4 regions of the Tardiphaga sp. 285_C5_N1_2 genome follow, and region 3 is predicted to be linked to each of the others. Evidence: riboswitches for the same ligand, from Rfam matches in the RefSeq annotation. Region 3 holds a riboswitch; each other region holds the start of a gene.
What was found. A riboswitch is a leader RNA that binds a small molecule or an ion and turns the genes downstream of it on or off. The one in region 3 is predicted to bind cobalamin.

Region 1 (7,511 bases), 3.4 Mb from region 3:
TCGGCACGGAGAGCTGGCAGGCGTTTTTTCACTGGATGCCGATGTTCTCGCAGGCCTTCCTCACCGAAGGCCGCGCGCCATGGGGCAAGATGCAGAGCATCTTTGCACTGGTGCGCTATTTCGACGGCAGCGAGCCGCTGGCCTGGACGTTCCAGTGGATCATGATTGGTGCCGTCGTAGCGGTGCTGGTGCCGTTGTGGCGCAGCAGCGTGCGCTATGAACTGAAAGCCGCTGCGCTGGCAGTCGGCGCCTTGCTCACGACGCCCTACCTTTTCCTGTACGACGTGATGGTGCTTGCGATTGCCATCGGCTTCATCGCCCGTATAGGTCTCGCGGAAGGCTTTCGCCGTCACGAACTGCCGGTGCTCGGTCTCGCTGCTGCGCTGCTGATCGCCTATCCATTTCTCGGCGCTCCCACGGGCTTTGGCGCAACGCTGCTGGTGGCAGCGTTGATCGCCATGCGCGTGCGGGAGTCTATTCGCTCCACGCCGAGTTCAGGATGATGCTGCAGAAATTCGCGCGCTTGTAGGTGGGGTCGCGGAGGTCGAGCACGTCAGCCTTCACGTTGCCAAAGGTCGTGTCCGGCTTGTGGATCGTCCCCGCAGCGAACGCATCGATGATCCCGTTCTTGAAGTCATGGCCACGCGGATGGCACGTGCACACTTCGTGGCGCTGGTGTTCGGTGAAGGCCTCATACTCCAGACCCAGGACGTCCATCTCGACGCCTGCGGTCACCAGCGCGACGACAGGCCGTTTGTGCTTGGGAATGCCCGGTGTCGTGTGAAGTGCGATGGCGTCCCAGACATCGTCGATGTCGCGCTCATCGATCCTGTGGCTGCGCAGAAAGTCCGCGGCAGCATTTGCGCCATCGACTTCGAAACGTTCATCCTTGCTCGCATAGGGCGCCTGCAGGCCCATATCGTGAAACATCGCGCCGACATAAAGTAACTCGGAATCGACCTTGAGACCCTTGCGCTGCCCGGCGAGCGCACCGAACAGGAAAACCCGATTGGAATGATGATACAGAAGATCGCTTTCGGTATCGCGCACAAGCTGATCGACCTGGCGGGCGAGGGCGCTGTCGGGCACTTTGATGCCGGCAATCGTTTTGCTCATGGGATGCTCCTTGCAGGGTTGTTGTGATACGTCCGTTGTCGCCGGCGGGCGGTGTCCTCGCAATCGCGCCGCACCCCGCAAAGCTGCCATTCGCCCGTGATTTCCTGCCGCAAGACGACTATCTATTCAGAATGACTTGAGCCCGTCCTCGCCGTTGAAATGAAGCCTCACCATGAAGAGCGTTGCCCTCGCGATATTCCCCGGCGTCCAGTCGCTGGATGTGGCCGGTCCGCTCGATGTGTTCATGGAAGCCAATGGCTTCGTCGCGCCGGGCGACGGCTACGACATCACACTTGTCGCTGCAGATTGCGCGCCGCTGCGTGCATCGAACGGTCTGAGAATGTCCGCGGATCTGGCGTTCAGTGACGCGAAGAGGCCCTGGGATCTGGTTCTGGTGGCCGGCGGGCCTGGGCTGCCGACGGCAGAGGCGGATCCGCAGCTTACAGAGTGGCTGGCCAATGCGGCGCTCCATGCGGAGCGTTATGGCTCGGTCTGCACCGGGGCATTCGCGCTCGGCCATGCAGGCTTGCTTGACGACAAGACGGTGACGACGCACTGGCAGAACGCGCCGCTATTGGCGCTGCGTTTTCCCAAAGCGCATGTGGAGTTCGATCGCATCTACAGTCGTGACGGTGCGCTGGTGACGTCAGCCGGCGTCACCGCAGGCATCGATCTGGGTCTCGCGCTGGTCCAGGAAGATCATGGCGCGGACGTTGCGTTGGCTGTGGCCAAGCGTCTGGTCGTGGTGGCGCAGCGCCAGGGTGGCCAGTCGCAATTCAGTCCGTATCTGGTACCGCCGGCCGAGCCGGACTCGCCTATCGCGCGAGTCCATGCCCATGTGATGGCGCATCTGCGTGACGCACACAGCGTGGATGAACTGGCCGATGTGGCGGGCATGAGCGCGCGCACCTTCGCGCGGGTGTTCAAGCTCGAGACCAAAATGACGCCGGCAGATTTTGTCGAGGGCGCCCGGATCGACACGGCACGCAACCGCCTCGAAGGCAGCGATCTGCCGCTCAAGGTCGTGGCCTATGAATCCGGTTTCACCACCGCCGAACATATGCGTCAGGTCTTCGTGCGACGGCTGGGCCTGACGCCCAGCCAGTATCGGGCCAGCTTTCGCGCGGTCTGATTCTGCTCAGGCGAGTTGCAGCGAAGAAATCGGATCGCTCGCAGGAAAGCTGTCCATCAGCGCTTCGTTCAGCATCTCGTCGAGGCGGCGCCGGGCGATCTGATCCCTCGTCTCGAACGCCGTGAGCGCACCGGCTCGCTCTACGAAAGCGCTGAAGTTGATCCTTTCAGTGGTCGTCATCAGGTCGCGCATCGCATCCTCCATCGGTTGATCACGATGTTCTGCGCTTCGCGGTGCTCGGCGGCAACGAATCGCATCGTGCAGAAACCGCCAACGACCCCGCGGTTTCCGCCACGCAAGCGGTTGTCCACTGAACCAACAGCCCTACCGAATTTGTTGCGTTCGGCGCCAATGCCCGCTTGACACTTCACCGCGGGTCACACCAAATGTAGACGTCACGGTCCGCCCTGTCGCAAGACTTGGTGGCTAAGAGGGAAGCCGGTAAAGACGCTGTTTTGCGTCATATGCCGGCGCTGCCCCCGCAACTGTAAGCAGTGAGTCTGTTTCGATTGAAGTCACTGATGCGCAAGCATCGGGAAGGCTGAAAACAGACATTGACCTGCGAGCCAGGAGACCTGCCGCGACACCAGAACGTCCATGGGCGGGGTGTCCCAGCGGTCGCTTGCAGGCAATGCCGGCGGATCTCCGCCGTGTATTTTGCAGCGTCCTTTCGGCCCCAGCCCCCATTGCTACACGCATCACACGGGGTCTTGCCGATGCCTACTTCCTCTTCCGCTCTGTCCAACGGCCGCGATGCGGCTCATGCGCCGCTGATTCAACTCTCGCCGGAAACGCTCGCTGCGCCTGCGCGCGAACCCTCGATGCAGATCATCCGGCGCAACGGCACGGTGTCGCCCTTCGACGGCAGCAAGATTTCTGTCGCGATGACCAAGGCCTTTCTGGCCGTCGAGGGCCACACGGCAGCGGCGTCGCGCCGCGTCCATGAGGCGGTGGAACAGCTGACCGGCGAAGTCGTGGCGGCGCTGACTCGCCGCGTCGGTGAAGGCCGCACCTTCCATATCGAGGACGTCCAGGATCAGGTCGAACTGGCGCTGATGCGCAGCGAGCACCACAAGGTGGCCCGCGCCTATGTGCTGTACCGCGAGGAGCGCGCTCGCACCCGCGCGGAGGAACTGGCGGCGAAGCCGGCGCTGGTTTCCACCGCACCGGTGCTGCATGTCATGCTCGCCAACGGCACCCGCGCCCCGCTCGATTCGGCGCGTCTGGCGCTGATCGTCAACGAGGCCTGCGCCGGCCTTGACGGCGTCGATGCCGCCCCGGTGCTCGAGGAAACCCGCCGCAATCTCTATGACGGCATCACGCTGGATGAGCTGGCACTGGCTGGCATCATGGCCGCGCGCACGTTGGTGGAGCAGGAGCCGAACTACACCTTTGTCAGCGCCCGCCTGCTGCTCGACAAACTGCGCACGGAAGTCCTGTCCTTCGTTCATGGCAGCCCGACCCACGCGTCGCAGGCTGACATGACCACGCGCTACGCCGAATATTTCGGCGCCTATATCAAGACCGGCATTGCGGCCGAGCTGCTCGATCCCGAACTCGCGCGCTTCGATCTCAAGCGAATCTCGGCAGCGCTGAAGCCGGAAGGGGACCTTCAGTTCCAGTTCCTGGGATTGCAGACGCTCTATGACCGCTACTTCCTGCATGTGCAGGGCAATCGCATCGAACTGCCGCAGGCCTTCTTCATGCGCGTTGCCATGGGCCTCGCGCTGCGCGAGATCGACCGCGAAGCCCGCGCCATCGAATTCTACAATCTGTTGTCGTCGTTCGACTTCATGGCCTCGACGCCGACGCTGTTCAATTCCGGCACCCAGCGCCCGCAACTGTCATCTTGCTTCCTCACCACGGTCGCGGACGATCTCGACGGCATCTTCAAGTCGGTGAAGGACAATGCGCTGCTGGCGAAATATTCCGGCGGTCTCGGCAATGACTGGACGCGTGTGCGCGGCCTCGGCGCCCACATCAAGGGCACCAATGGCGAGAGCCAGGGCGTGGTGCCGTTCCTGAAGGTCGCCAACGATACGGCCATCGCCGTCAATCAGGGCGGCAAGCGCAAGGGCGCAGTCTGCGCCTATCTCGAGACCTGGCACATCGACATCGAGGAGTTTCTCGATCTCCGCAAGAACACCGGCGACGACCGCCGCCGCACCCACGATATGAACACCGCCAATTGGGTGCCAGACCTGTTCATGCAGCGCGTCGAGGCCGATGGCGAATGGACGCTGTTCTCGCCCGACGAGACGCCGGAACTGCATGATCTCTATGGCAAGCCATTCGCGGAGCGTTACGCGGCTTACGAAGAAAAGGCCGCGCGTGGAGAGATCCGCGTGTTCAAGAAAGTGCGCGCAACTGACCTGTGGCGCCGCATGCTGACCATGGTGTTCGAGACCGGCCATCCCTGGATCACCTTCAAGGACCCGTGCAATCTGCGCTCGCCGCAGCAGCATGCCGGCGTGATTCACTCATCGAACCTTTGTACCGAGATCACGCTGAACACCTCGGACGACGAAGTGGCGGTCTGCAATCTCGGCTCGGTCAACCTGCTCAATCATATAGGCAAGGATGGTCTCGACCACGCGCAGCTCAAGCGCACCGTGACCACGGCGATGCGGATGCTCGACAATGTCATCGACATCAATTTCTACACCATCCCGGAAGCGCGCCGCTCGAACCTCAAGCATCGTCCGGTGGGTCTGGGTCTGATGGGCTTTCAGGATGCACTGCAGGCGCAGGGTATCGCGATGGCGTCGGATGCGGCCGTGGCGTTTGCCGACACCAGCATGGAAGCGATTGCCTTCCATTCCATCTCGGCATCGGTGGATCTCGCCGCCGAGCGCGGCCGCTATCCGTCCTTTGAGGGATCGCTGTGGAGCCGCGGCATCCTGCCGATCGACTCCATCGAGATACTCGCGGAGGCACGCGGCGGCGTGCAGATGGATCGCTCGACCACGCTCGACTGGAACGGCCTGCGTGACCGCGTGAAGTCCACCGGCATGCGCAATTCCAACGTGATGGCGATTGCGCCGACAGCGACGATCTCCAATATCTGCGGCGTCGCGCAGTCGATCGAGCCGGCCTATCAGAACCTCTATGTCAAATCGAACATGTCAGGCGATTTCACGGTGGTGAACGCCTTCCTCGTGCACGATCTGAAAAAGAGGGGCCTGTGGGACGAGGTGATGGTCTCCGACCTGAAATATTTCGACGGCAGCGTCGGATCGATCGACCGCGTACCCGACGATCTCAAGGCGCTGTATGCGACCTCGTTCGAAATCGACAGCGCGTGGCTGATCGAGGCGGCCTCGCGCCGGCAGAAATGGATCGATCAGGCGCAGTCGCTCAATCTCTACATCGCCAATCCATCCGGCAAGAAGCTCGATCAGCTTTACCGTCTGGCCTGGACGCTGGGATTGAAGACCACCTACTACCTGCGCTCGCGCAGCGCCACGCATGTGGAGAAGTCGACGCTGAAGGGTACCGACGGGAAGCTCAACGCGGTGTCGGCAACAGGCGCAGCAGCGAAGACAGCAGGTGCGCCGATCCTCGTTCAGTCTTCCGTCACGGCGCCGGAGCTGAATGTCGCGATGGCATGCTCGATCGACAACCCCGAATGCGAGGCGTGCCAGTAAGGGTGCGCCAAACACACTGACCTCATCCTGAGGAGCGGCTTCTTGGCCGCGTCTCGAAGGATGGCCCCACGCTCATGGTTCGAGACGCCCGCTGAAGAAGCGGGCTCCTCACCATGAGGGCCGAACAAATACGCAAGGAACACCCATGCTCGACTGGTCCGATACCTCATCCGCTCCCAAAACCCCCGCCTTCATCCCGATCCCGCAATCTCCCACCGACGCCACCGGCCTCGGCACCATCGATCGCTCCGGCGGCCGCGTCTCGGTGGACGAGAAGCGCATGATCAACTGCCGCGCGGACGTCAATCAGCTGTTGCCGCTGAAATACAAATGGGCGTGGGAGAAGTATCTCGCCGGCTGCAACAATCACTGGATGCCCACCGAAGTCTCGATGCAGGCCGATATCGCACTGTGGAAGTCGCGTGACGGCCTCACCGAAGACGAACGCCGCGCCATCAAGCGCAATCTCGGTTTCTTCGCCGCGTCAGAGAGTCTCGTCGCCAACAATATCGTGCTGGCGATCTATCGTCACCTCACCAATCCGGAATGCCGGCAATATCTGCTGCGGCAGTCGTTCGAGGAGGCGGTGCATACGCACACCTTCCAGTACATCGTCGAGAGTCTCGGCCTCGATGAGGGCGAGCTGTTCAACATGTATCGCGAGGTGCCGTCGATCACCGAGAAGGCCGCCTGGGCGCTCAAGCACACCCAGCATCTCGACGATCCCGACTTCAAGACCGGCACGCCGGAGACCGATCAGGCCTTCATGCGCGATCTCGTGGCGTTCTATGTGATCTTCGAAGGCATGTGGTTTTATACGGGCTTTGCGCAGATCCTGTCGCTCGGCCGCCGCAACAAGATGGTCGGGATCGCCGAACAGTATCAGTACATCCTGCGCGATGAATCGATCCACCTGAATTTCGGCATCGACGTCATCAACCAGATCAAGATCGAGAATCCGCACCTCTGGACCAAAGCGTTCCAGGAGGAAATCCGCGACATGATCCGCACCGCGGCCGAGCTCGAGGCGGCCTATGGGCGAGACACCATGCCGCGCGGTTTTCTCGGGCTGAACGCGGCACTGTGCGAGACCTATATGCACTTCATCGCCAACCGCCGCTGCGCCCAGATCGGTCTCGCGCCGGTGTTCGTTGAGACGGAAAATCCGTTCCCGTGGATGTCGGAAGCCATGGACCTGAAGAAGGAGAAGAACTTCTTTGAGACCCGGGTGATCGAATACCAGAATGGTGGCGCGCTGAACTGGGAGTAGTCTTTGGTCTCATATCCGCCGCTGCATGGCGCATATGAATCCGCATCGCTTGACCTGATCGCGTGATGCCCGCAGGCATGATTGGCCTGCGGGCGTCACGCGGATCAGTCGATGCATTCCAGCCACATCCCGAAAGCGCCAGCCTATTGGTCGAAGGCCGCTATCGTGCCCGGCATCATTGCCATCGGCCCGATGCTGCCCGGCACGCTCGCTTTCGGCATGGCATTCGGTGCGCTGTGTGCGCAGAAGAACCTCACGCTTGCCGAAGTCGAAGTGATGATGGCGACGGTCTATGGCGGCTTGTCACAGTTTGTTGCGGTGCAGTCATGGCCTTATGTTTTGACGC
Region 2 (7,511 bases), 1.7 Mb from region 3:
ACCGCGTGAAATACAACATCGAGATGATCCGTCAGATTCTTGAAATGGCGACGCGCAAACGCATCAGCTCGCGGCCGCGTCGTCCTTGGCATCAGCCTTGTCCGCCTTCTCCTTGGCGGGCTCACCCTTGGTGCGCACGCCTGAGATCATCGTGCGGAGCTGACGTACGCGAACGCCTTCAGCGAGTTCGAACTCGACCTGCTCGTCATCGACCACCTTGGTGACCTTGCCGACGAGACCGCCCGAGGTGACGATGGTGTCGCCGCGGCGGATGTTCTTCACCATCTCGGCGTGGTCCTTCACCTTCTTCTGCTGCGGACGCAGGATCAGGAAGTACATGATCACGAAGATCAGAGCGAAAGGCAGCAGCGACATCAGCATGCTGTTGGTGTCGCCGCCGGCTGCAGCCTGGGCAAACGCAGGGGTAATGAACATCGGGAAGTCCTCGTAAACGCTGGGGAATAAACCGGCGACGCGTCGGCGTTCGGCCGGTTTGGGTAAATTCGCGCGGACTATAGCGGCCGGCGTCCCAATTGCAACGCCGGTAAACCCTCTGATTTGTCTGCGATTTGTACCGCTTGCGGATGTGTTCCGGGCTCGATATGGGTGCGCGCCGAGGAAAGTCAAAAATGTCAAAAAAGCCCAATAAAACAAGCCGCCGCCCTGCCAAAAAGGCCCCTGCGACCCGCACGTCCAAGACCGTCCGCACGACCGCGGCAAAACGTCCGCGACCAGCCGCCGCCCCCCAGATCGATGAGCGGATCGCGCTCGCCCTTGAGACCATTGCCGCCGGCATGGCTGCCGCGGCGCCGAAGTTGTCCAACGCTGATTCTCTGGGCTGCGCCGAAGCCTTTATCTGGCATCCCGACGGCCGCCTTGCGCCGGTGCCGAAGGTCTCGAGGGTCGATATCGGCCTGCTGCAGGGCATCAACCAGCAGGTCGACACCCTGATCGAGAACACCCGACGCTTCGCCAACGGCCTGCCGGCCAACAACGCGCTGCTCTGGGGCGCGCGCGGCATGGGCAAGTCATCGCTGGTCAAGGCCGCGCATGCCTCGGTCAATGCCAGCAAGTCCGTCGCTGGTCGTCTCAAGCTGGTCGAGATTCATCGCGAGGACATCGAGAGCCTGCCGGCGCTGATGGAACAGATCCGCGCCTCGGATTTCTATTTCATCGTGTTCTGCGATGATCTTTCTTTCGACGGCAACGATGCGTCCTACAAATCGCTGAAAGCCGTATTGGAAGGCGGCATCGAAGGCCGGCCGGACAACGTGATCCTCTATGCGACCTCGAACCGCCGCCATCTTCTGGCGCGCGAGATGATCGAGAACGAACGCTCGACCGCGATCAATCCCGGCGAAGCGGTCGAAGAGAAGGTGTCGCTGTCGGATCGTTTCGGCCTCTGGCTCGGCTTCCACAAATGCAGCCAGGACGAATATCTCGACATGGTGCGCGGCTATTGCAGCCACTATGGCCTCAAGACCGACGCCGCCGAACTGGAACGCGACGCGCTGGAATGGTCGACCACCCGCGGCTCGCGATCAGGTCGCGTGGCTTGGCAGTTCGTACAAGAACTCGCAGGACGCCTGGGCGTGAAGCTGCCCACAAAGTAAAGGCAAATGCCGCCCCGTCATGACAACGGGGCGGCATTCGACTCGCCCTAGGCGAGACTTCGCAACTCACGTGCCGCCGCGACCATATTCACGAGCGCAGGCCGCACCTCCTCCCATTTGCGGGTTTTCAGTCCACAATCGGGATTGATCCAGAGCTGGGAGTCCGCCAGCCGCTGCCGCGCAAGCTTGAGCAGATCGACCATATCGCGCGTTTCAGGCACCCGCGGCGAGTGGATGTCATAGACCCCGGGACCTATCTCGTTTGGATACTTGTAGGTCCTGAACGCATCGAGCAGTTCCATCTTCGACCGTGACGTTTCGATGGAGATCACGTCGGCGTCCATGGCACCGATAGCGTCGATGATGTCGTTGAACTCCGAGTAGCACATATGCGTATGGATCTGCGTGTCGTCACGCACACCCGACGAACAGATACGGAAGCTCTCCACGGCCCAATCGAGATAGGATTTCCATTCCGATTTGCGCAGCGGAAGCCCTTCGCGGAGTGCCGCTTCGTCGATCTGGATCATACCGGCCCCAGCCTTTTCCAGATCGAGCACCTCATCGCGTATCGCGAGCGCGATCTGGCGACACGCAACTTCGCGGGGAATGTCGTCACGCACGAATGACCAGTTCAGAATCGTGACGGGCCCTGTCAGCATCGCCTTCATCGGCCGCTCGGTGAGCGACTGCGAGTACTGCCACCATTCGACTGTCATGGGATGCGGCCGGGACACGTCGCCGAACAGCACAGGTGGCCGCACGCAGCGGGAACCGTAGGACTGCACCCAGCCGTATTTGGTGAAGGCGAAGCCGGCGAGCTGTTCGCCAAAATACTGCACCATGTCGTTGCGCTCGAACTCGCCATGCACCAGCACGTCGAGACCGATATTCTCCTGCCAGCGCACCGCCCTCGCCGTCTGGTTCTGCAGGAACGTCTTGTAGGCAGCATCGCTGAGCGTGCCCCTGACATGGGCCCCGCGAGCGTTTCTCACTTCCGCGGTCTGCGGAAACGAGCCGATGGTCGTTGTCGGAAATGCCGGCAGTTTGAAGCGTCGGTGCTGTTCGGCAGCGCGCGTGGCAAAGTCACTGCCCCGACGACGCATGGTCGCGTCAACAGAGGCTACGCGTTTGGCGACCGCAAGATCGTGGATCTTCGACGACGCCAGTCGCGCAGCCGCCGCCGCATCCGACGCAGCGAGCTTTGCGGCGACATCCGCGCGACTACCAGCCAAGGCGGATCCGAGCGCCGCCAGTTCCTCCATTTTCTGGACTGAAAAGGCCAGCCAGCTTCTGACGTCCGGATCGAGCTCGGTCTCAAGGCCGAGATCAATCGGCACATGCAGCAGTGAGCAGGACGGCGCCAGCTCAACGCGATCCCGCCCCAGGAGATCGACCATGGGTTCCAACCCATCGAGCAGACTGGACAGATCGGACCGCCATATATTACGTCCATCGATCACGCCGAGCGAGAGGACCATGTCTTTGGGCGCCTTCGCAGCGACTTCATCGAACTGGTCCTGCGCGCGGACCAGATCGAGATGAAGCCCGGCGACGGGAAGCGACAGGGCCAGATCGAGGTTGTCGCCAAGTTCGCCAAAATAAGTGTTCAGCATGATCCTGAGTTGCGGGACCGCTTCTGCAAAGGCGGCGTAAGTCCGCTGCAGCGCCTGCTGGGCCGGTGCGTCGAGATCGAGCACCAGACACGGCTCGTCCAGTTGTACCCATTCGGCGCCTCTGTCGGCCAATTCCCCGAGCACCTCGACGTAAACAGGCAGCAATCTGTCGAGCAGCGTCACCGGATCGAATGACGCATCCGCACTCTTGGCCAGTTTCAGATAGGTCACAGGCCCAACCAGCACAGGTCGTGTCTGATAGCCCAGCGATCTCGCCTCTTCGTACTCCTTGATCGGCTTGCGCGATGCGAGACTAAACGTCTGATCCGGCGTCACCTCCGGGACCATGAAATGGTAGTTGGTATCAAACCACTTGGTCATCTCCTGCGCTGGCACGCCGTGGGACGCATCATGAGACCCATGCGTACAGGCCTCGTCATGCGCGGTGCCTTGTGATCCACGTGCCATGGCAAAATAGGTCGCGAAGGAAACGTCTCCGCCCTTCCAGCCATAGACCTTCGGAATGGCGCCTACCATGACGCTGGTATCGAGTACCTGATCGTAGAACGAGAAGTCGTTCGACGGCATGACCGTGATCCCAAGCGACTTCTGACGTGCCCAGTTTGCGGCACGCAGCCCGACGCCGACATCGATCAGCGCATTCTCGTCGATTGCACCGGACCAATAGCTTTCCAGCGCCATCTTGAGCTCACGCCGCGGACCGATCCGTGGCGTTCCCAATGTAGCAACAGGAAGCGAGGACGTAGATTTGGCAGAAGACTTGGAAGAAGTAGACTTTGACACAGTAGACATGGCTTAACCCCAATGATTGGGGGCAAAAGGCCAAAGTGACACGTCTGGATTCCACGACGGCAGTCGCGGAATCGCAACCGCACCACCGGGACACCCCGCCCGAGGACGTTTATGTTGTCGAGGCAGGTCTCCTGGCTTGCGGGTCAATGCTGCCGTCCGGCCTTCCCAAAACCTTTGCGGGTCTCAGTGACTTTAATGGACAGCGGCTCACCGCTTACAGTTGCGGGGGCAGCTCCGGCCTTGGCTTAACGCCTCACCGGCTTCCCTCTTAGCTTCGGGCAAACCTTCCCGAAGAACCACGACATGTCCACATATGGGCAACATCGCGCGGCAGTCAACCGAGCTTGCGCGCGCAAGCTGCCCACTCGCAGCAGCGCGTTGAAGACTCCGGAGCTGGAGTGGGCCGTAGCCCCGAGATCAAACGCATCAAGCCCGGCACGAGGCCGGGCTTGCTTAAATGCGAACTACACTTCGTGGACTGCGCTTACGCCCCGTTGAGGAACTGCAGCGGATCGACCGGCGACGAGCCCTTGCGGATCTCGAAGTGAAGCTGCGGCGAAGTAACCTCACCGGACTGGCCGGACTTGCCGATCACCTGACCGCGCTTGATGGTCTCGCCACGCTTCACCATCAGCTCACTCGCATGGGCATATGCGGTGACGTAGCCGTTGGAGTGACGAACGAGGACCAGATTGCCGTAACCCTTCAGCTCGTTGCCGGAATAGGCAACGACGCCATCTTCGGCAGCCTTGATCGGCGTGCCTTCCGGCACGGCGACGTTGATGCCGTCGTTGGACTTGCCATTGGTCTTGGCGCCGTAGCCTGTGACCACGCGGCCGCGCACCGGCCAACGGAACGTCGGCAAAGCGCCGGTTGCGTCAGCGGCTTTAGTCGGCGATTCCGGCGTGGTTTCTTCAGGCGTCGTCGTGGCACTTGCCAGGCGGGCCTTCTGTGCGGGTTCGGCAGACGCAACACGGGCCACGGCAGCGGACGTGACCGCGCCAGCCGGAGCGGCCGTCACGGCTGCGACGGGCGCAGCGAGCGGCGCGGCTACAGGAGCTGCGTTGGCCGTACGCGCACCGGGTACCGTGATCTTGGAGCCGAGCTTCAATTGGGCAGTCGGCGCCAGACCATTGGCGCGCGCGAGTTCGGCGACCGACACGTTGTTCCGACGCGAGATGCTCATCAGCGTATCGCCGCGATTGACGAAATGCGTGGTCGATGTGCCGACGGCAGGTTTGCTCGGAGCAGCAGCAACGGCCGGAGTTGCCGCGGCGCCCTGACGCGGAATGATCAGCGACTGGCCGGGCGACAGCGCGCGCGGCCCCTTGTAGCCATTGGCCTGCAGGATCGCAGCCGACGAGACGTTGTAGCGTTTCGCCAGACCATCGAGCGTATCGCTGGTGCCGACGATGATCGAGGTGCCGCCATCACGGGCAAGGCCGTTGGTCGCTGCAACCGAGCGCGGTGCCGTGGAGCCGGTGGTTTCGATCGGCGCACGTGCGGGCGGCGGCGTATACATACCGTTGCCGCCCCCGCTGACGGGAGCAGCCGATGCAACCGGACGGGCTGTCGGATAGGACTGCGGCGCCGAGATCGGCGGCGGCAAAGGCTGGGATTGATACTGCGGCTGCGGATTATAGGCCGGACGCTGATACTGCGGCAGTTCCTGGCGCTCGACCGGCGCACGTGGTGCCCGCTGCGGCACAGAGCCGGTGGTTTCGCCCTGCCAGCCAAAGCCACGGGACTGCCCCGAGTCAAAACTTGGATTCTGAGATAGGCGTGTCTGCATGTCGGCGCTGCAGCCGGCAAAACCGATAGACATCAGCGCCAGCACCGCGACCTGCGGAGCGCGACGCGAGTAAAGCAACTCGACAACGCTGGACATTGGTTACTCACTCATACGCAACAAACAACTGAATTGAGTAAACACCGTCTCCGTTACCAAGCCTTTAACCTTGCGACCAACACGTGACAGTCGTTCACGAACTTTTTTCAGAGTTCGCGCGCGATGCCCGGCAGCGCTGGCACAAAACGCACGTCCACCAGCTCCTTTCGCTCCAATCCATCCCCGGTTTTGCGGATCCGGACCAGGGTCTGGACGCCATTGTGAGGACCAACCGGCGCAATCAGAATACCGTCCTCCTCAAGTCGGTCGGTCAGCGCCGCGGGCACCTCCTCCACAGCGGCGGTCACGACGATCCGGTCAAACGATCCCAAATTGGCAGCCGGGTTGAGGCCGTCGCCGAGCATGACCTCGATATTGTGGAGGCCGAGTGCCTCCAACCGGGTCCGGGCGGCATCGGCCAGCGTGCGATAACGCTCAATGCTGAGCACGTCCCGGACGAGCTTTGACAGGATCGCGGCCTGGTAGCCCGATCCCGTGCCGACCTCGAGCACACGGTGACCAGCATTCAATTGCAGTTGTTCGGTCATATAGGCCACCACGAAGGGCTGGCTGATGGTCTGACCGCAGGCAATGGCCAAGGCCGTATCCCGCCAGGCATGGGCGCGATCGTTCGGCTCGACGAAGCAATCACGCGGAATATCCTCCATTGCGCGCAGCACCAGCCGATCGCTGATCCCACGGCGCCGCAGACCAAGCTGAAAGGTCATCTGTTCAGGCGGCTGTCCGACGGTAATCATGGAAATGCCTCACGCAGCACAGGTTAGAAACACTCTCGATCTAGCAAAGATAGATTGATGTATTTCTGCGATCGGAACCGGGATAGCCTAACGACAACTTTTATTGTTCCGCGCGCGGAACCAGCAACATACCAGCCTGTTATGGGCGGGGCGCTGAAATCCTGATCTTGCTCTATCTGGTACCGAACACGCGACATGCGTCTTTGGGTCACGAAAATGGCAATGCGTCGAGATTGCGTTCAACCCGGGAATTTGCGATTTTGTTCAGAGGATTGGGGCAAGGAAACCGGCCATGACTGCAACGAACCCGCCGGGCGGCTCCGTCTTCCTGGTCGAAGACGAGGTCATGATCCGCATGATGGTCGCCGATATGCTCGAGGAACTCGGCTATAGCGTAGCCGCCGAAGCCGGTGACATCAACGAAGCGATCAAGCTGGCTGGGTCTGCCAAGTTCGACATTGCGATCCTCGACGTCAACGTCAACGGCAAGGTGATTTCGCCGGTCGCGGAAGTGATCGCATCGCGCAACCGCCCGTTCATCTTCGCGACTGGCTACGGCGCGCAAGGCCTGCCGGAAGAATTTCGTGACCGCCCGACGCTGCAGAAGCCGTTCCAGATGGAAACGCTGGCGCAGGTGCTGTCAACGACGCTCAAGGGCGTCGCGGTCTAGGCGAGCCCACTCGCCTATTTCCAACTCTCAGCCAAGCGCCTTGGTCAGCGCTTCGGAGAATACATCATCCGTGCGATCGAGACGCAGCGGCGTGACCGAGACATAGCGCGCAGCAAGCGCTGCGAGATCGGTACCCTCCAGCGGGGCTTCCGC
Region 3 (7,511 bases):
CATTGGCAAGGCGCCCATCGCGATTGGGATAATTGGCCAGGATCAGCGCGACGCGCCGCTCGCTCGCTAACGAACGACGCAAGCGGACCCAGGCACGCGCCAGATCAGCGGTCGCTTCGACGCGATCCTGCACCGGCTGCAGTGTCGTCGGCGCAAAGCCGCCGTCGCTGGCGCCACGTTCCTTGAAGGCGATGGCATTGGCGAAGATGCGGCCATCGACTTCCGGCAACACCACATGCATCGCCAGATCGCGCGGCGTCAGGCCGCGAGTGGAGGCTTCCCAGCTGGCGCGTGAAATGCCGGCTTGTGCGACCTGCAGAATCGGACAGCCTGACGCCGACAACACGCCGGCATCGTCATGCGCGGTCGCGGTAGCGAAGGCCGTCGCGTTAATGATGATATCGGGCGGATAGGCCGCAAGCACGGCGCGCAGGAAAGCCGCGGAGCGCTCATCCTTCAGGCTCGTGACGTAGAGACAGGCCACGTTGAGGCCGCGCGCGTCGAGCGACCGACGCAATGCATCGATTGCCGCAGTATCGCCGCCGGCCACCAGCGCGCGGTAGAAGATCACAATCGCATTCGGCCGGTTATCCCCCGCGGGTTCACCCGGCCAGAAGCCGGCCGAAGGCATCGGCCGCGCAACAGGCGGCTCCTCTCCGTGACCGATCAGATGCGCGGCATAGCGCAGTGCCAGCTGCGCGTTGTCGACGCCGCCCTCGCTGCAATAGCGCCAGAGTGCGTGGGTGTCATCGCTGCTGACAGTGCCACGTGCAGCCAGCTCGGCATTCCAGTCCATCTCGCCGGGCAGGCAGGCGAATTTGGCGCCGCGGCTCAGCGCGTCGCTGCGCAGGCTCTCGACGCCATGGGGCCAATAGCTGATGCCGCCGAGCATGCGCAGCACCACGATCTTCGCCCTGGCCAGCGTGCGCTCGACATAGAGATCGACCGACGCGGGATGGCCGAGCGCCAGCATGTTGGTAAACCGCACGCTGGGGAAATCGCCCGGCAGTGTCGCATGCGCCGCATTGAACGCCGCCAGATCGCTATCCGCCGCTGACAACACGACGATATCGGCGGTGTCCTGCCCGAGATCGCGGGCGACGTCGCCGTCATCAATACTGCCGGAGGTGTCGAGCTTCAGATGCATGCGGGTGAACCTGCGTTACCCGGCGAGTGCCTTTCGCACGGCGTCGCCGTCGAATCCCTTGAGGCCGATGACTACGAGGTGCTCGGCCTGCGCCACATCCGGCCGGGCGAAGGCGAGATCGACGCGGGCGCCGACGGCCTGCACCACGATCGGCGCGGGCTTGTCCGTAATGCGGGCATGGCCTTTCACGCGCAGCACGCCGTCGAGGCCGAGCGCATCGCTAATGCGTGCGCGCATCGCGTCGATGCTCGCAGCAGCGGTTGGTTTGACGACGATGCTGTCGAAATCGTCATGGTCGTGTTCTTCTTCCTCGCCGTGATGACCGACGCGGGCGGCCATATCATCCTCGGCTGCGGCATTGAGGCCGATCAGCACTGATGGCGCGAGATCGCCCTTGGAGCGCACGATGCTCACACCCGGACGCAGCACGGCCTTGAGCTTGGCTTCGATCTCGGCGAGCTTCTCCGGAGCGACCAGATCGCTCTTCGACAGCACCACGAGGTCGGCGCAAGCCAACTGATCTTCGAACACTTCCTCGATCGGATCGTCGTGCTCGATACCCTCGTCCTTGGCGCGTTGCTCGGCAACGGCGTCTTCATCCAGCGTGACGCGGCCTTCAGAAAGCGCCAGCGCATCGACGATGGTAACAACGCCATCGACAGTGGCGCGGGTCTTTACCGCGGGCCATGCGAAAGCCTTCAGCAGCGGCTGCGGCAACGCCAGGCCGGACGTCTCGATGACGATGGCGTCGAGCGGGCGTTCACGGGACAGCAGCTTGTCCATGGTCGGCACGAAATCGTCTGCGACCGTGCAGCAGATGCAGCCATTGGTGAGTTCGACGATATCGCCGGGCGCGCAGGCTTTCGCCGCGCATTCCTCGACAAGACCTCCGTCAAAGCCGGCGTCTCCGAATTCGTTGACGATCACGGCGATGCGGCGGCCATCGGCCTGGGTCAGCAGCGAGCGTAGCAGCGTGGTCTTGCCGGCGCCGAGAAATCCGGTGAGGACGGTGACGGGAACGCGGGACATTCAATTCTCCTGGGAACGCTTAAGCCAGAGCGGAAGCCCGGCGGCAATGAAAGCAACATTCGGCACGGCGGCCGCGATGATCTGGTTGAGCCGGCCCTGCGCATCGCGAAAAGCGCGTCCGAGTGGCGTCTCCGGCACGAGGCCGAGGCCGACTTCGTTGGACACGAACACGATCGGATAGCGCGAGACATCGAGAAAACGCACGAGGCGCTTCGCTTCAATCTCTGGATCGCGCTCGGCGAACATCAGGTTCGACAGCCACAGTGTCAGGCAATCCACCAGCACGACGCGCCCGACCGTCGCCTCGCGCGTCAGCGCATCGACTAGCGCCAGTGGCTCTTCCAAGGTGATCCAGCTTTCTCCGCGCTGCCTGCGATGCTGCGCGATGCGGGCGTGCATCTCGTCATCGCCGGCCGTTGCCGTGGCCAGATAGATTTTCGTCAGGCCGATACCATCGACCAGTTTCTCGGCGAAGGACGACTTGCCGGAGCGCGCGCCGCCCAGCACCAACGTGGTGGAGGCCGCGGTCATTTCGGAGCACGTCCGTCTTCGGGTGACCAGCGCAATGGCGGCACGCGCGCGACCATACCCTTGCGCAACACCTCGGCGCGTTCCCGCCACGGTACAAGACCGTAGTCGGCCTTCTGATAGGACTCCACGAAAGACACCAGCGCCGCGCTGCCGCTGTCGGTCTGCAGATCGCCGAACAGGAACGTGTAGCCATCGGGACTCGTCACCGCGACCGTCGCCGGCCGCCTGCAGACGCTGAGACACTGCACCGGACGCACTATCACAGTAGCATCCCCATTGCCGAGCGCGGCCTTCACGGCATCGAACATGTCCGGCCCGACGATCGTGCCGGCTTCGGCAGCCTTGCAGCTGATGCACACGCTCACGACAACGGGACCAGCCGGCACAGGGCGCGGCGGTTCGACCGAAATTTGTTCGCCAGAGATATCGGCGCTGTCGTGATCCATCACATGCTCAGTTCATGCCCTCACGGGCCTACGAGCTTTGTTGGATCGCGCCGACAGCATGGCCGTCGGTTCGCTCCCGTCCGGTGCACCCCGCCCCGACGACGCCTCCAAAGCACAGTTCGTGATGGCAGGTCTCCTGGCTTGCGAGTCATAGCCTGTTGCCGCCTTCCCAAGAATTCTGAAGAATTCCCAGTGGCACCGGCGCGGGCTCGTCGCTTACAGTTGCGGGGGCAGCGCCGGCCTCAAACCGGCTTCCCTATTCACCTTCCACGCGGAAGGACCATCGCAAAAGACGCTATCTGCCGGGTGCGCCGGGGTCAACCGCGCCGACGGACTGTCGCCCGGACCTGTTGACCTTGCAGGTCGTCTTGCGTCAGTTAGGCCGCGAAAAGGAACCCTATGCCCGCTTATTCCCAGTCCTTGTGGCAGCCGCCCGCCATTGCGCCTGTTGACCCGCAGATCGCGGCAGGCATCCGCGCCGTCATCGACGGCAAGGCCAAACCGCCGGGATCGCTGGGGAGAATCGAGGACCTGGCGCTGCAGCTCGGCATGATCCGGCATCCGGGCGAGCCCCGCGGCGACAATGCCGTGCTGCTGATCTTCGCGGGGGATCACGGACTCGTAGCCGAAGGCGTGTCGCAATATCCGTCGGCGGTCACGGTCGCGATGGTGACGACCTATCTGGCCGGCCGCGCCACGGCCAATGCTTTCGCCGCGGCCAATGACATCGGTGTGCGCGTGATCGACATCGGCGTCGCCGCCGAGCTGCCGGTGCACCCGAAGCTGGTCGATGCAAAGGTTCGCATGGGTACGGCGAATGCCGCGCGCGAGCCAGCGATGACGGCAGAGCACGCGGCCGATGCGCTGACGCGCGGCTTCAGAATCGCCGTCGGTGAGATCAAGGCCGGCGCAGACATCATCGCGCTCGGCGAGATGGGAATTGGCAACACGGCCTCATCGGCACTGGTGGTTCATCGACTCGCGCCGGCCCCCCTGGATGATTGTATCGGCGTTGGCGCCGGGCAGGATGATGCCGGCATGGCGCGCAAGCGCGCGGCGATCACGAAGGCGGCAGCACGCAGCGACGCAACTGCGCCGCTGGATGTGCTTGCCGAATTCGGCGGACTGGAAATCGCAGGCATGGCCGGAGCGATCCTCGGCGCAGCTTCGCAACGACGGCCGGTGATCATCGACGGCTTCATCTCCAGCGCCGCGGCACTGCTCGCCGTTCGCCTGTCCCCGGCTGCACGCGACTACTGCGTCTTCGCGCACCGCTCGGCCGAACGCGGCCACGACATGGTGCTCGATGCGCTCGATGCCCAGCCGCTACTCGATCTCGGCTTGCGGCTCGGTGAAGGCACCGGCGCGCTGCTTGCGGTGCCGTTGGTCCGCGCCGCCGCGCGCATGCTGACCGACGTTGCGAGCCTCAACGACGTGCTGGCCGGAAATATCTAGATGAGACCGGATCCGCATCTTTTGAATGCGATCCGTTTCCTGACGGTGCTGCCGGTACCGGCAACTGTCGACGCGCAAGGGCCTGACTGGCTTGCGCGTGCAATGAAGTATTTTCCGGTGGTCGGCGCCGGCATCGGCGCTGCATCCGCAATCGTGTTTCTCGTTGCCGGCGAATTCTGGTCACCGCTGATTTCCGCCCTGCTGGCGATCACGACAAGCATCGCTCTGACCAGCGCGCTGCATGAAGACGGCCTCGCCGACACAGCCGACAGCTTCGGCGGGGGCTGGACCGTCGAGAAGCGTCTTGCAATCATGAAGGACAGCCGCATCGGCACTTACGGCGCCCTGGCACTTTGCCTGGGCACGGCGCTGCGCATTGCGGCGCTCGCCATATTGCCGATGTGGGCAGGTGCGGCGGCGCTGATCGCCGTCCACGCCGCAGCCCGCGCCATGCCGGCCTTCGTGATGAACCGCCTGCCCTATAGCGGCGATACCAGTGCGATGAAGGTCACTTACGCCGAGGCGCCCGTGCGATTTGAGGAATCGTTGTTTGCACTTGGTGTGGTTGTGCTTGCAGCAATCCCGCTTGCGCTCGTCTCGGTCGCATCGCTTTTTGCGGGTCTTCTGCTCGGCGCAGCGCTCGCCGCACTGCTCGCACTCTGGTCGCGTCGTCTGATCGGTGGTTACACCGGCGACGTGCTCGGTGCCGTCGAGCAACTCTTCGAGATCGGATTTCTTCTCGGCGTTGCGGCCCTGATCAAATAGGCCAGTTCAGCGGCAATCGATAAGGCTCACCTTCAAAGGCATCCGCGCCGCGGCCGATGCGCGCAATGGCTTCGATCATGCGTCCATCGCGGCCAAGCTGTTCGTCAGCCAACTGCACCATCAATTTGTTCGGCGTCACATAAGGCGAACGTTTGCGTAGTTCATCTGCAATCGCCGTCTCATAGCCGGGATTGCGATCGCAGGCGATGGCGTAAGCCGCAGCGCTGGAACGGCTGATACCGGCCCAACAGTGAATGAGCATCGGGCGATCGGCGGTGCTGCCGCGGCCAAAGTCAAGAATGGCATCCACGGCGTCGGCATCGGGAGCGATCAGGTCCGGCGTCACCTCGACGATATCGTGGAAGGTCAGCTCCACATGACGCTCACGCGCCAACCCGCTCCAGTCGCGCTCGCTCGCTGCGGGCGAGAGAAGTGTCAGCAGATCGAAGGACGGCAGTGAGTCTGCCACAGCAGCAAGGCCTCCGAGCGAGCTCACATAGATCATTCGAACACCCTGCTCGCTGTCGTCATGTCCTTCCTCTCACCCACGGCGAATGGACCTTCTTCAACCTCATGCCGCTCCGATGTCGCTGATGCAGGGTCGGTTTCTTAATACCACCCCCGACCTTTTCGCACCTGCACCATCGCAAACAGAAGAAAATATACTAATCAGAACAATCGGTTACCTGCTCGAACTTTAGACAACCGAGGCAGGCCAATCTTAAAGAAGTTGCGATAGGTATCTGACTTACCAGTGCAGAGTCCAGGACGGTACGATGCTGAACTACTTCGAAATGGCGGCATCACAAATCGGAACGATCTTCCGCGTGCCGCGCGAAAACCCCGAACTGGTGGAAGCGAAACTCGCTGCCTTCACCCGTCAGGTGCCGATGATGTATGCGCTGGTGGTCGTCAACACGACGGCACTTGCAATCACCTTTTATGGTACTGCGCCACATCTGCTTACCGTCTATCTCCCTGCTGCATTCGATGCAATCTGTGTGATCCGGATACTGAGCTGGTTGAGAGCGCGGAACACCACACTGTCGCTCAACCAGGCCGTAGAGAAGCTCACCGGCTCGATCATCTTTGCAGGCATTCTCGGCGTCGCGTTCACTGCCTGGAGCCTCAGCCTGTTTCCCTATGGCGACGCCTATAGCAAAAGCCACGTTGCGTTCTTTATGGCCGTGACATCGATCGGCTGCGGTTTCTGCCTCATGCATCTGCGCGCGGCAGCGCTGATCGTGATGGCGCTGGTTGTCGTGCCTTTCGCGTTCTTTTTCGGCTCCAGCGACAATGTCGTCTTCGTCTCCATCGCCTTCAACTTCGTCGTGGTTATCGGGGCCGTTCTCTTCATGCTGCTCGGCAATTACTCCGACTTCGAGAAGCGGGTGAATTCGGAGAAGGCGCTGCGTATCAAGCAGGCTGAACTGCAGGTACTGAGCGACAAGAATTTCCGGAATTCGAATATCGACAGCCTCACTGGTCTCCCCAATCGCCGGAACTTCTTTGCCGAGCTTGAGCGCGGCATTGTCAACACTGAGCACAGTAGCGGCGGCCTGCTGCTCGGTATCCTGGATCTGGATGGCTTCAAGCCGATCAACGACATCCACGGACACCACACGGGTGATCGCTTGCTGGTCGAAGTCGCAGACAGACTGCGCGCACATCTCGCCCCTCACGTGTTTCTGGGCAGACTGGGCGGCGACGAATTCGTCATGTTCAGCGACCAATTGCTCGACCCGGATGCAATTGTTGAGGCGGAAGAGAGCATCGAGAACCTGTTCGACATCCCGTTCGAGATTGATGACATTACAGTCAGCATCAGCTGCTCGATCGGATATGCGGAATTTCCGGACACAGCCAGGACCGCGCAGGATCTGTTCGAGCGCGCCGATTATGCGCTGTTCTTTGCCAAGCAGCACAAGCGTGGCAAGGCCGTCCGGTTTTCCGCAGAACACGAAGCCGATATCCGCGAGGCCTCCTCTGTGAGTCGGGCCCTGGCCAGTGCCGACCTCGAACGGGAATTGTGGATCGCCTACCAGCCGATCATCGACGCAGAAACACAACAGCCCGCGAGCTTCGAAGCCCTGGCGCGCTGGAAGAGCCCGGAGCTCGGCAATGTTCCACCGATGAGC
Region 4 (7,511 bases), 4.4 Mb from region 3:
AGCGGCGAGTTGTTGACGATGAAGGACATCGACACGGTCGGCGGATCGATCGGCTGCGCCTGGATCGGAATTTCAACCGACGGATCGCAGAAGGTATCGGCGACCGTGCCCTTCGGCAGGCCGGCGATGGCAACGATGTCGCCGGCTTCGGCGAGTTCCACCGGCTGGCGCTCGAGGCCGCGGAAGGCCAGGATCTTGGTGATACGGCCGGTTTCGACGACCTTACCGTCACGCGACAGCACTTTGACGGCCTGGTTCGGCTTCACCGAGCCCGCCGAGATACGGCCGGTGATGATACGGCCGAGATAGGGGTTGGCTTCGAGGATGGTGCCGAGCATGCGGAACGCACCTTCTTCGACCACCGGCGGCGCGACATGCTTGATGACGAGATCGAACAGCGGCTTCATGCCGACATCATGCGACGCGTCCGGGCTGTCGGCCATCCAGCCGTTGCGGCCCGATCCGTACAGAATCGGGAAATCGAGCTGGTCGTCGGTGGCGTCGAGCGCTGCGAACAGGTCGAACACTTCGTTGACGACTTCGGTGATGCGGGCGTCCTGACGGTCGACCTTGTTGATCGCGACGATCGGCTTGAGGCCGAGCTTCAGCGCCTTGCCGACCACGAACTTGGTCTGCGGCATCGGGCCTTCAGCGGCGTCGACGAGCACGATCACGCCATCGACCATCGACAGGATGCGTTCGACTTCGCCGCCGAAGTCAGCGTGGCCCGGGGTGTCGACGATGTTGATCTGGACTTCATCCCACAGCACCGAGGTGCACTTGGCGAGAATGGTGATGCCGCGCTCTTTTTCGATGTCGTTCGAATCCATCGCGCGTTCCTGGACGCGCTGATTGTCGCGATACGTGCCCGACTGCTGCAGCAGCTTGTCCACGAGAGTGGTTTTGCCGTGGTCAACGTGGGCGATGATAGCAATGTTGCGAAGGTTCATAGGTCTTCTTCTGGTTACGGTCTGGGTGCCCTTGAGCGGGTTCAACAAGACATGCTCGACAACAAAAGGCTTATGCCTTGCGCTCGAGCGCGTTCGATAACTGCCTCGTCTGAAAACGCGCTGGGGCAATCCCTCCAAAAGCAAACCCGGCCAGAAGGGGCCGGGTACTCGGACGCGTTGCGGCGCAATATAGGGGGAAATCGCCGAAAAACAATGCGAATCTGCCAAATGGTTAGCCCAATTTCGGGTCCAGAACCGTGGCCCAAAGGGCCATATCGGCCCGATCCCGCAAGGTAACGGTCATTTGGCCGCTTTGGCCGTCGATTTTGACGTGACCGAAGAACTGCATGCCGGCCGACGGGGGCAAATTCTGCTTATCGGGCCCCGGCGCCTTCACGAAACGGACCTCGGGACCGAAGGTATTGTCGAGCGCCGCCGGGCCGAAGGTTCCGGCGTGAAACGGGCCCGAAACGAACTCCCAGAACGGCTCGAAATCCTGAAACTGCGCCTTTTCCGGATTGTAGTAATGCGCCGCCGTGTAATGCACGTCGGCGGTCAGCCAGACCGTGTTGCGGATACCGGCCGATTTGATGAAGCGCAGGATATCGGCGATTTCCAGCTCGCGGCCCCGCACTGGTCCGTCGCCCTGCGCGATGGCCTCAGACCCGGTTTTGTCGGCGGCGTTGTCATAGACGACGAGGCCGATCGGCATATCCGAGGCGATGACCTTCCAGGTCGCCTTCGAGGCCATCAATGCGCGCTTCAGCCAGGCCATCTGCTCCGGACCGATGAAATACGCATCGGGACCATAGCTCTCCTGCAGGTTCGGGCCGTTGGGCCCGCGATAGCTGCGCTCGTCCAGCATGAAGACATCGAGATGCGGGCCGTAATTGAGCGTGCGATAGACGCGGCCGGGTTCGGCCGGATTGACCGAGATCGGATACATCTCGTGAAAGGCACGGGCGCCGCGCGCAGCCAGCAGCGTGATGTCGCGCTCCTTGTAAGACGACGGCAACTGCTTCGAGAGCGACCAGTTGTTGGTGACTTCATGATCGTCCCACTGGCCGAAGATCGGCACCTGCGCATTGAAGGCGCGAACATTGTCGTCGAGCAGATTGTATTTGTGCGCGGCGCGGAATTCATCGAGCGTTTCGGCGACCTTCGCCTTCTCCGGCACCGTGATGGTGTTCTTCCAGATCGTGCCGTCAGGCAGTTTCGTTTCAGGCAGGATCGGACCATCGGCGTAGATCGTATCGCCGGAATGGATCAGGAAATCCGGGTTGTGGTTGCGCATGGTGGCATAGGTGACCATGCCGCCATCCTCGGCATTGATTCCCCAGCCCTGTCCGGCGACATCGCCGCCCCAAACAAAGGACACATCGCGGCGATCCGCTGGCGCGGTGCGGAAGCGACCGATCACCGGCTCGCCGACGATCTCGGTATGCGAGAGATCGCGGAATTTGACGCGGTAGAAGATATCCTGCCCGGCCGGCAGATTATCGAGCAGCAGCTTCGCCGTGAAATCGCTCTCGGGCAGCGCCGTGATAGCCGGCAACATGCGCGCATTGCTGAAGGATTCGGTAGTGGCGACTTCCACCATCATCTGCGCCGGCCGATCCGCGCGCGACCAGATCATGCCGCTGCTCGTCCCGACATCGCCGGACTGCACGCCATGCGACACGACCGGGCGATCCGCCGCGCGGCTGAGGTAAGGCATAGCCAGGAAGCTTGCGCCTACTGCGGCTGAGTGCGCGAGAAAACGACGGCGGGAGATACGTAGCGCCATGGCGAACTCCTGATCCTGGCTCTGGCACCCGTGGTGCTAGGCAGAACACTTGACGCTGCGATGACAGGTGATGCGCAATATCAACACCCGCCAAAGCAAGTTGCGAATGGCTGGCAGCTTGATTGACACATTTGGAAATTTCACCTTAACGTGAACGCGACGGTTCCCTTCGGGGATCAAAAGGGAATGCGGTGAGGGGGATCCCCCGATTCCGCGGCTGCCCCCGCAACTGTAAGCGGCGAGCCTGCGCCAAGAGCCACTGGGTGTTCACCTGGGAAGGCGGCGACAGGCATTGACCCGCGAGCCAGGAGACCTGCCGCCAGTCGTGGTCACACGCGAGCACATTGGGCGGGGTGTCCTGGTGGAAGTCACACTGCCTGTTTGGGCGGGGCGACTTGGTTTGCGGTGACGTGCCACGTAACCGCGAGTCCTGTTCATGACCTCCGTTTCTCCCGTCGCATTGAAGCGACATACTCCCTTTCTTTATTCTGTTGCTCTCTCCTACTTGTTGTGTCCGAGCGAAAGCTGGTCGCAAACCACACAGTCGAGCCAGACGCTCGATCCTGTTGTCGTTCAGCCGTCAGCGACACCTCAACGCGCGCGCCGCACCACGAACGGCAATGCATCGCGCGCTGCACGCTCACGCCAGCAGCGCAATGTCGCCGCCAATACCGGCGCGCCGGTTGCCACGCCGACAGGCCCCGTCTTCGCAGCGCCGACGCTCAACCTCACCGGCACGACATCGACGGGGAGCCGCCTTGGCCTGACGCGCCTGCAGACGCCGGCCAGCGTAGAGGTGATATCGGCAGAAACCATGGCCGAACGCGGCCAGCAGAACGTGGTCGACGCCGTCACGCAGAACGCCACCGGCTTCACGGCCATCGGCGAACCCGGCAATGGCGGCATCGCTTTCAGCACCCGCGGCTTCGCCGGCAGTGGGTCCGTTACTTCGCTTTATGACGGCACGCGCCTCTATGTCGGCTCCGGAACGGTGAACTTCCCCTTCGACACCTGGACCGCCGAGAAGATCGAAGTCCTGCGCGGCCCGGCCTCCGTCATGTACGGCGAAGGCGCCATCGGCGGCGCTATCAACGTGATTTCAAAACTGCCGCTCTGGGTGCCGCGCAACCAGGCTGAAATCTCGCTCGACAGCAACATGACGCGCCGTATCGCCCTCGATAGCGGCGGCCCGGTCAGCAAGGACGTCGCCTATCGCATCGCCGTCACCGGCAACGCGTCCGATGGCTGGGTCGATCGCGACAACACCTCGAACATCGCGCTGCACGCTGCCGTGCAGATCAAGCAGACCGAGGACATCACCTGGACGCTCTCCACCGACTATGGCGACCGCCATCCGTCAAAATATTTCGGCACGCCGCTGATCAATGGCCAGCTCAATGAGGCGATCCGCTTCAAGAACTACAATGTCAGCGACAGCAACATTCGCTATCAGGACAGCTGGAGCCAGGTAAAGACCGAGTGGCAGATCAGTGACGGCATCACCCTGCGCAACACGCTCTATTATATGTATGCGAAGCGCCACTGGAAGGAGGTCGAGATCTACGGCTTCAACTCCGGCACCGGCCTGATCGATCGCGGCGATTATCTCGAGATCTTCCACCAGCAGCAGCAGATAGGCGACCGCATGGACGCCACCTTCGAGGGCCATCTGTTCGGAATGGTCAATACGTTCGTGGCAGGCTTCGACGTCAACCGCATCGACTTCAAGCATACCAACAATTCACCGTTTAGCGGGTCCTCGTCGGTCAATCCGTATAATTTCGATCCCGGCCTGTTCAGCAGCCCGGACCCGACCACTCCCGGCTTCAAGAGCGTCGCCAATCAATACGCGTTCTTCGCCGAGAACCGATTGGCTATCACTGAACAGTTGTCGCTGATCGCAGGCGTCCGCCAGGATCAGCCGACGGTCGAACGAACCGACTATCGCACCCCCGCCAACAGCTACACCCGGGACTATTCGGCGACCTCGTGGCGCGTCGGCGCGGTCTATACGCCCATCCAGAATCTCGCTTTCTATGGCCAGTATTCGACGGCTGTGGATACGGTCGGCGGACTGATCTCGGCGAGCAACGCCAATGCGAAGTTCGACCTCGCGACCGGCAAGCAGGCCGAGATCGGCGTCAAGCAATCGTTCTGGGGCGGCCGCGGCGAGTGGACGCTCGCTGCCTATGAGATCGTGAAGAACAATCTGCTGGCGCGCGACCCGAACGTTAGCGGACAGGTGTTGCAGGTCGGCCAGCAGTCGTCGCGCGGAATCGAGGCCTCGATCGGCTTCGTGCTCGACCATGGTTGGCGCATCGATGCCAACACCGCGTTCCTGCGCGCGAAGTATGATAACTTCTTGCAAAATATCGGCACCACCGCAGATCCGATCTACGTCAACTATGCCGGCAACGTGCCAGTAAGCGTGCCGCAGAACGTCTCCAACATCTGGGCGACGTGGGCCTTCGCGCCGAAGTGGTCGGCCAATGCCGGCGTGCAGATTGTCGGCAAAACATTCGCCGACAGTGCCAACACGCTGGAGATGCCGAGCTACACACTGGTCAATGCGGGCCTGCAGTGGAAGCCGGACGTCAACACCACAGTGTCACTGCGCATCTACAACCTGTTCGACAAGATCTATGCGACGTCGAGCTATAGCGACAATCAGTGGATGCTCGGTATGCCGCGCACGGCTCAGCTCGCCGTCAATGTGAAGTTCTGAGCTTGTCGCGCAAGCTGACACGCACACTCCGGCGGTGGCTGTATATCGGCCACCGCTGGGTCGGCATCGTCACCTGTCTCTTCTTCGCGATGTGGTTCATCTCGGGCGTGGTGATGATGTATGTCGCGTTTCCCGGCCTCTCCGATAAAGAGCGGCTGGCGGCATTGCCCGATATCGTCTGGGAGAAAGTGGCGCTCTCTCCCGACGAGGCGATGAAGGCTGCCGGTGCCACGCGCTATCCGCGCGAACTGCGATTGAACATGGTTGCCGACGAGCCGGTGTATCGGTTGACTGGCTGGGACGGCAAACGACAAACCATCTCCGCCGTCGATGGCCGTACCATCACCGAGATCAACGAACTGCAGGCACTTGCAGTCGCACGGCATCATCCCGCCAGCAAGTTGCCTCAGCTCGAAGAGACCGTCGATCGCGATCAATGGAGTGTCACCGCACGTTACGATCCACTGCGACCGTTGTATCTGATCACACTCGGCGACGATGCCGGCACCAAGCTTTACGTCTCCTCGCGCTCCGGCGAGATCGCACTCGATACCAACCGCACGGAGCGCGTCTGGAACTGGTCCGGCTCGATCCCGCACTGGATCTATCCGACCGTGTTGCGCAAGGACGGCCCGCTGTGGCGGCTCGTGGTGCTTTGGGTCTCCGGCATCTGTTTGATCGTCGGCGTTACCGGAATCTGGATCGGCATTTTGCGTGTGCGCCTTAAGCGGCGTTATGCGAGCGGCAGCATCTCGCCCTATCGTGGCTGGATGGCGTGGCATCACGTCACCGGACTGATCGCCGGCCTCTTCGTGCTGACCTGGATGTTCTCGGGCTGGCTGTCGCTCGATCCCGGCCGTGTTTTTGCCGACCGCAATACGCCACGCGAGGTATTGCAACGCTATGCCGGCCACGATGCGCCAACCATCGCTGTGGCCCTTCGCGCACCGGCGGACAAGGCCGCGGTCGAAGCACGGTTCGTATGGATCGACGGCATGCCGCTGATGATCGTCGCGAAGCGCGACGGCACGAAGATGGCGATCAATCCGACAAGCGGCGAAATCGCAAGACTGCCGCAAGACCGCCTCTGGAACGCCGCAACAAAACTGCTTCCGGATTCGCGCCTCGAAAACCAGATAACCCTCTGGAAATACGACGCTTATTGGTACGCACACCACAATGACCGCGAATTGCCAGTGTTACGCGCAACATTCGATGATGACGCGCAAACCTGGTTTCACATCAGCCCGGTCACCGGCGACATCCTCGGCCGTATAGACTCAAGCCGGCGCACCTATCGCTGGCTGTTCAACGCGCTGCATAGTTTCGATTTTCAGTTGCTGCTGATGTATCGCCCGGCCTGGGACATCGTAGTGTGGCTGCTGTCGATTCTCGGCACCATCGTCTCGGTGAGCGGCGTCGTGATCGGCTGGCGCTATCTCAAGCGCTAAAGCGTTTTCGAGCGAAGTGGTCCCGGTTCGCGTGAAGAAAACGCGTCAAAACGAAAGACTCTAGACCGCGAGCGGCCGCGGCGGCTGGCGCAATTGCTCCGGCGGATTCATCGGCTCCGGCGGGATCATGCCGATCAGCGCCTTGCGGTCGGCGACGGCGTTGTGGAATTGCTCAAGCGCAATGTTGAAGGCTGTCAGCGTGCCTTCCTCGATGGCGCCGTGCTCGTAGCAATTCAGCGTATGACGCAGAATATCGTCGGCCTCCGCCTGCATCGTATCGAGCTCTTCGAGGGACTCGCTCTTGCGCGCGGCGGCAATCATGTCGAGCAGGCGATCGCGCTCCGACACATTCACGTTGCGCTCATCTTTCTTCAGATAGCTTGCGAACCAGGCGCCGATCGAGCCCATCGCCGAGAGCCCCATCAGGCTCCACCAGATGTAGTCGCTGTAGCGATCGAGGAAGGTCTTTTCTTCGCCATCCACATAGGCGGCCGCGCCGGGATGCACGGGGATCACCGCATCCTTGTCGGTATCGGGCGTCTCGATCTTCGCCGCCAGCGGGAAATCGTTGATGATCTGCTGACGGATCGCAAACAGCT

Region 1: linked by a shared signal. The riboswitch ahead of AB7951_RS22525 (ribonucleoside-diphosphate reductase subunit alpha) and the one ahead of AB7951_RS06265 (DUF1636 family protein) in region 3 are both predicted to bind cobalamin.
Region 2: linked by a shared signal. The riboswitch ahead of metE (5-methyltetrahydropteroyltriglutamate--homocysteine S-methyltransferase) and the one ahead of AB7951_RS06265 (DUF1636 family protein) in region 3 are both predicted to bind cobalamin.
Region 4: linked by a shared signal. The riboswitch ahead of AB7951_RS26885 (TonB-dependent receptor) and the one ahead of AB7951_RS06265 (DUF1636 family protein) in region 3 are both predicted to bind cobalamin.

What each region holds. Positions count from the first base shown of each region.
Region 1 is NZ_CP197241.1:4,757,116-4,764,626, reverse strand. It holds gene AB7951_RS22545 (glycosyltransferase 87 family protein) at 1-503, shown strand, start outside; gene AB7951_RS22540 (HD domain-containing protein) at 475-1,116, opposite strand; gene AB7951_RS22535 (GlxA family transcriptional regulator) at 1,289-2,248, shown strand; gene AB7951_RS22530 (hypothetical protein) at 2,255-2,440, opposite strand; cobalamin riboswitch at 2,630-2,845, shown strand; gene AB7951_RS22525 (ribonucleoside-diphosphate reductase subunit alpha) at 2,965-5,895, shown strand; gene AB7951_RS22520 (ribonucleotide-diphosphate reductase subunit beta) at 6,041-7,165, shown strand; gene AB7951_RS22515 (AzlC family ABC transporter permease) at 7,277-7,511, shown strand, end outside.
Region 2 is NZ_CP197241.1:3,050,479-3,057,989, forward strand. It holds gene secD (protein translocase subunit SecD) at 1-19, opposite strand, end outside; gene yajC (preprotein translocase subunit YajC) at 64-435, opposite strand; gene AB7951_RS14580 (ATP-binding protein) at 630-1,613, shown strand; gene metE (5-methyltetrahydropteroyltriglutamate--homocysteine S-methyltransferase) at 1,661-4,042, opposite strand; cobalamin riboswitch at 4,147-4,358, opposite strand; gene AB7951_RS14590 (peptidoglycan DD-metalloendopeptidase family protein) at 4,527-5,930, opposite strand; gene AB7951_RS14595 (protein-L-isoaspartate(D-aspartate) O-methyltransferase) at 6,038-6,688, opposite strand; gene AB7951_RS14600 (response regulator) at 6,981-7,358, shown strand; gene surE (5'/3'-nucleotidase SurE) at 7,386-7,511, opposite strand, start outside.
Region 3 is NZ_CP197241.1:1,326,088-1,333,598, reverse strand. It holds gene cobN (cobaltochelatase subunit CobN) at 1-1,147, opposite strand, end outside; gene cobW (cobalamin biosynthesis protein CobW) at 1,163-2,176, opposite strand; gene cobU (bifunctional adenosylcobinamide kinase/adenosylcobinamide-phosphate guanylyltransferase) at 2,177-2,707, opposite strand; gene AB7951_RS06265 (DUF1636 family protein) at 2,704-3,153, opposite strand; cobalamin riboswitch at 3,263-3,453, opposite strand; gene cobT (nicotinate-nucleotide--dimethylbenzimidazole phosphoribosyltransferase) at 3,553-4,608, shown strand; gene cobS (adenosylcobinamide-GDP ribazoletransferase) at 4,609-5,373, shown strand; gene AB7951_RS06250 (tyrosine phosphatase family protein) at 5,366-5,878, opposite strand; gene AB7951_RS06245 (putative bifunctional diguanylate cyclase/phosphodiesterase) at 6,150-7,511, shown strand, end outside.
Region 4 is NZ_CP197241.1:5,684,991-5,692,501, forward strand. It holds gene typA (translational GTPase TypA) at 1-950, opposite strand, end outside; gene AB7951_RS26880 (alkaline phosphatase D family protein) at 1,183-2,736, opposite strand; cobalamin riboswitch at 2,882-3,071, shown strand; gene AB7951_RS26885 (TonB-dependent receptor) at 3,173-5,461, shown strand; gene AB7951_RS26890 (PepSY-associated TM helix domain-containing protein) at 5,464-6,912, shown strand; gene AB7951_RS26895 (TAXI family TRAP transporter solute-binding subunit) at 6,973-7,511, opposite strand, start outside.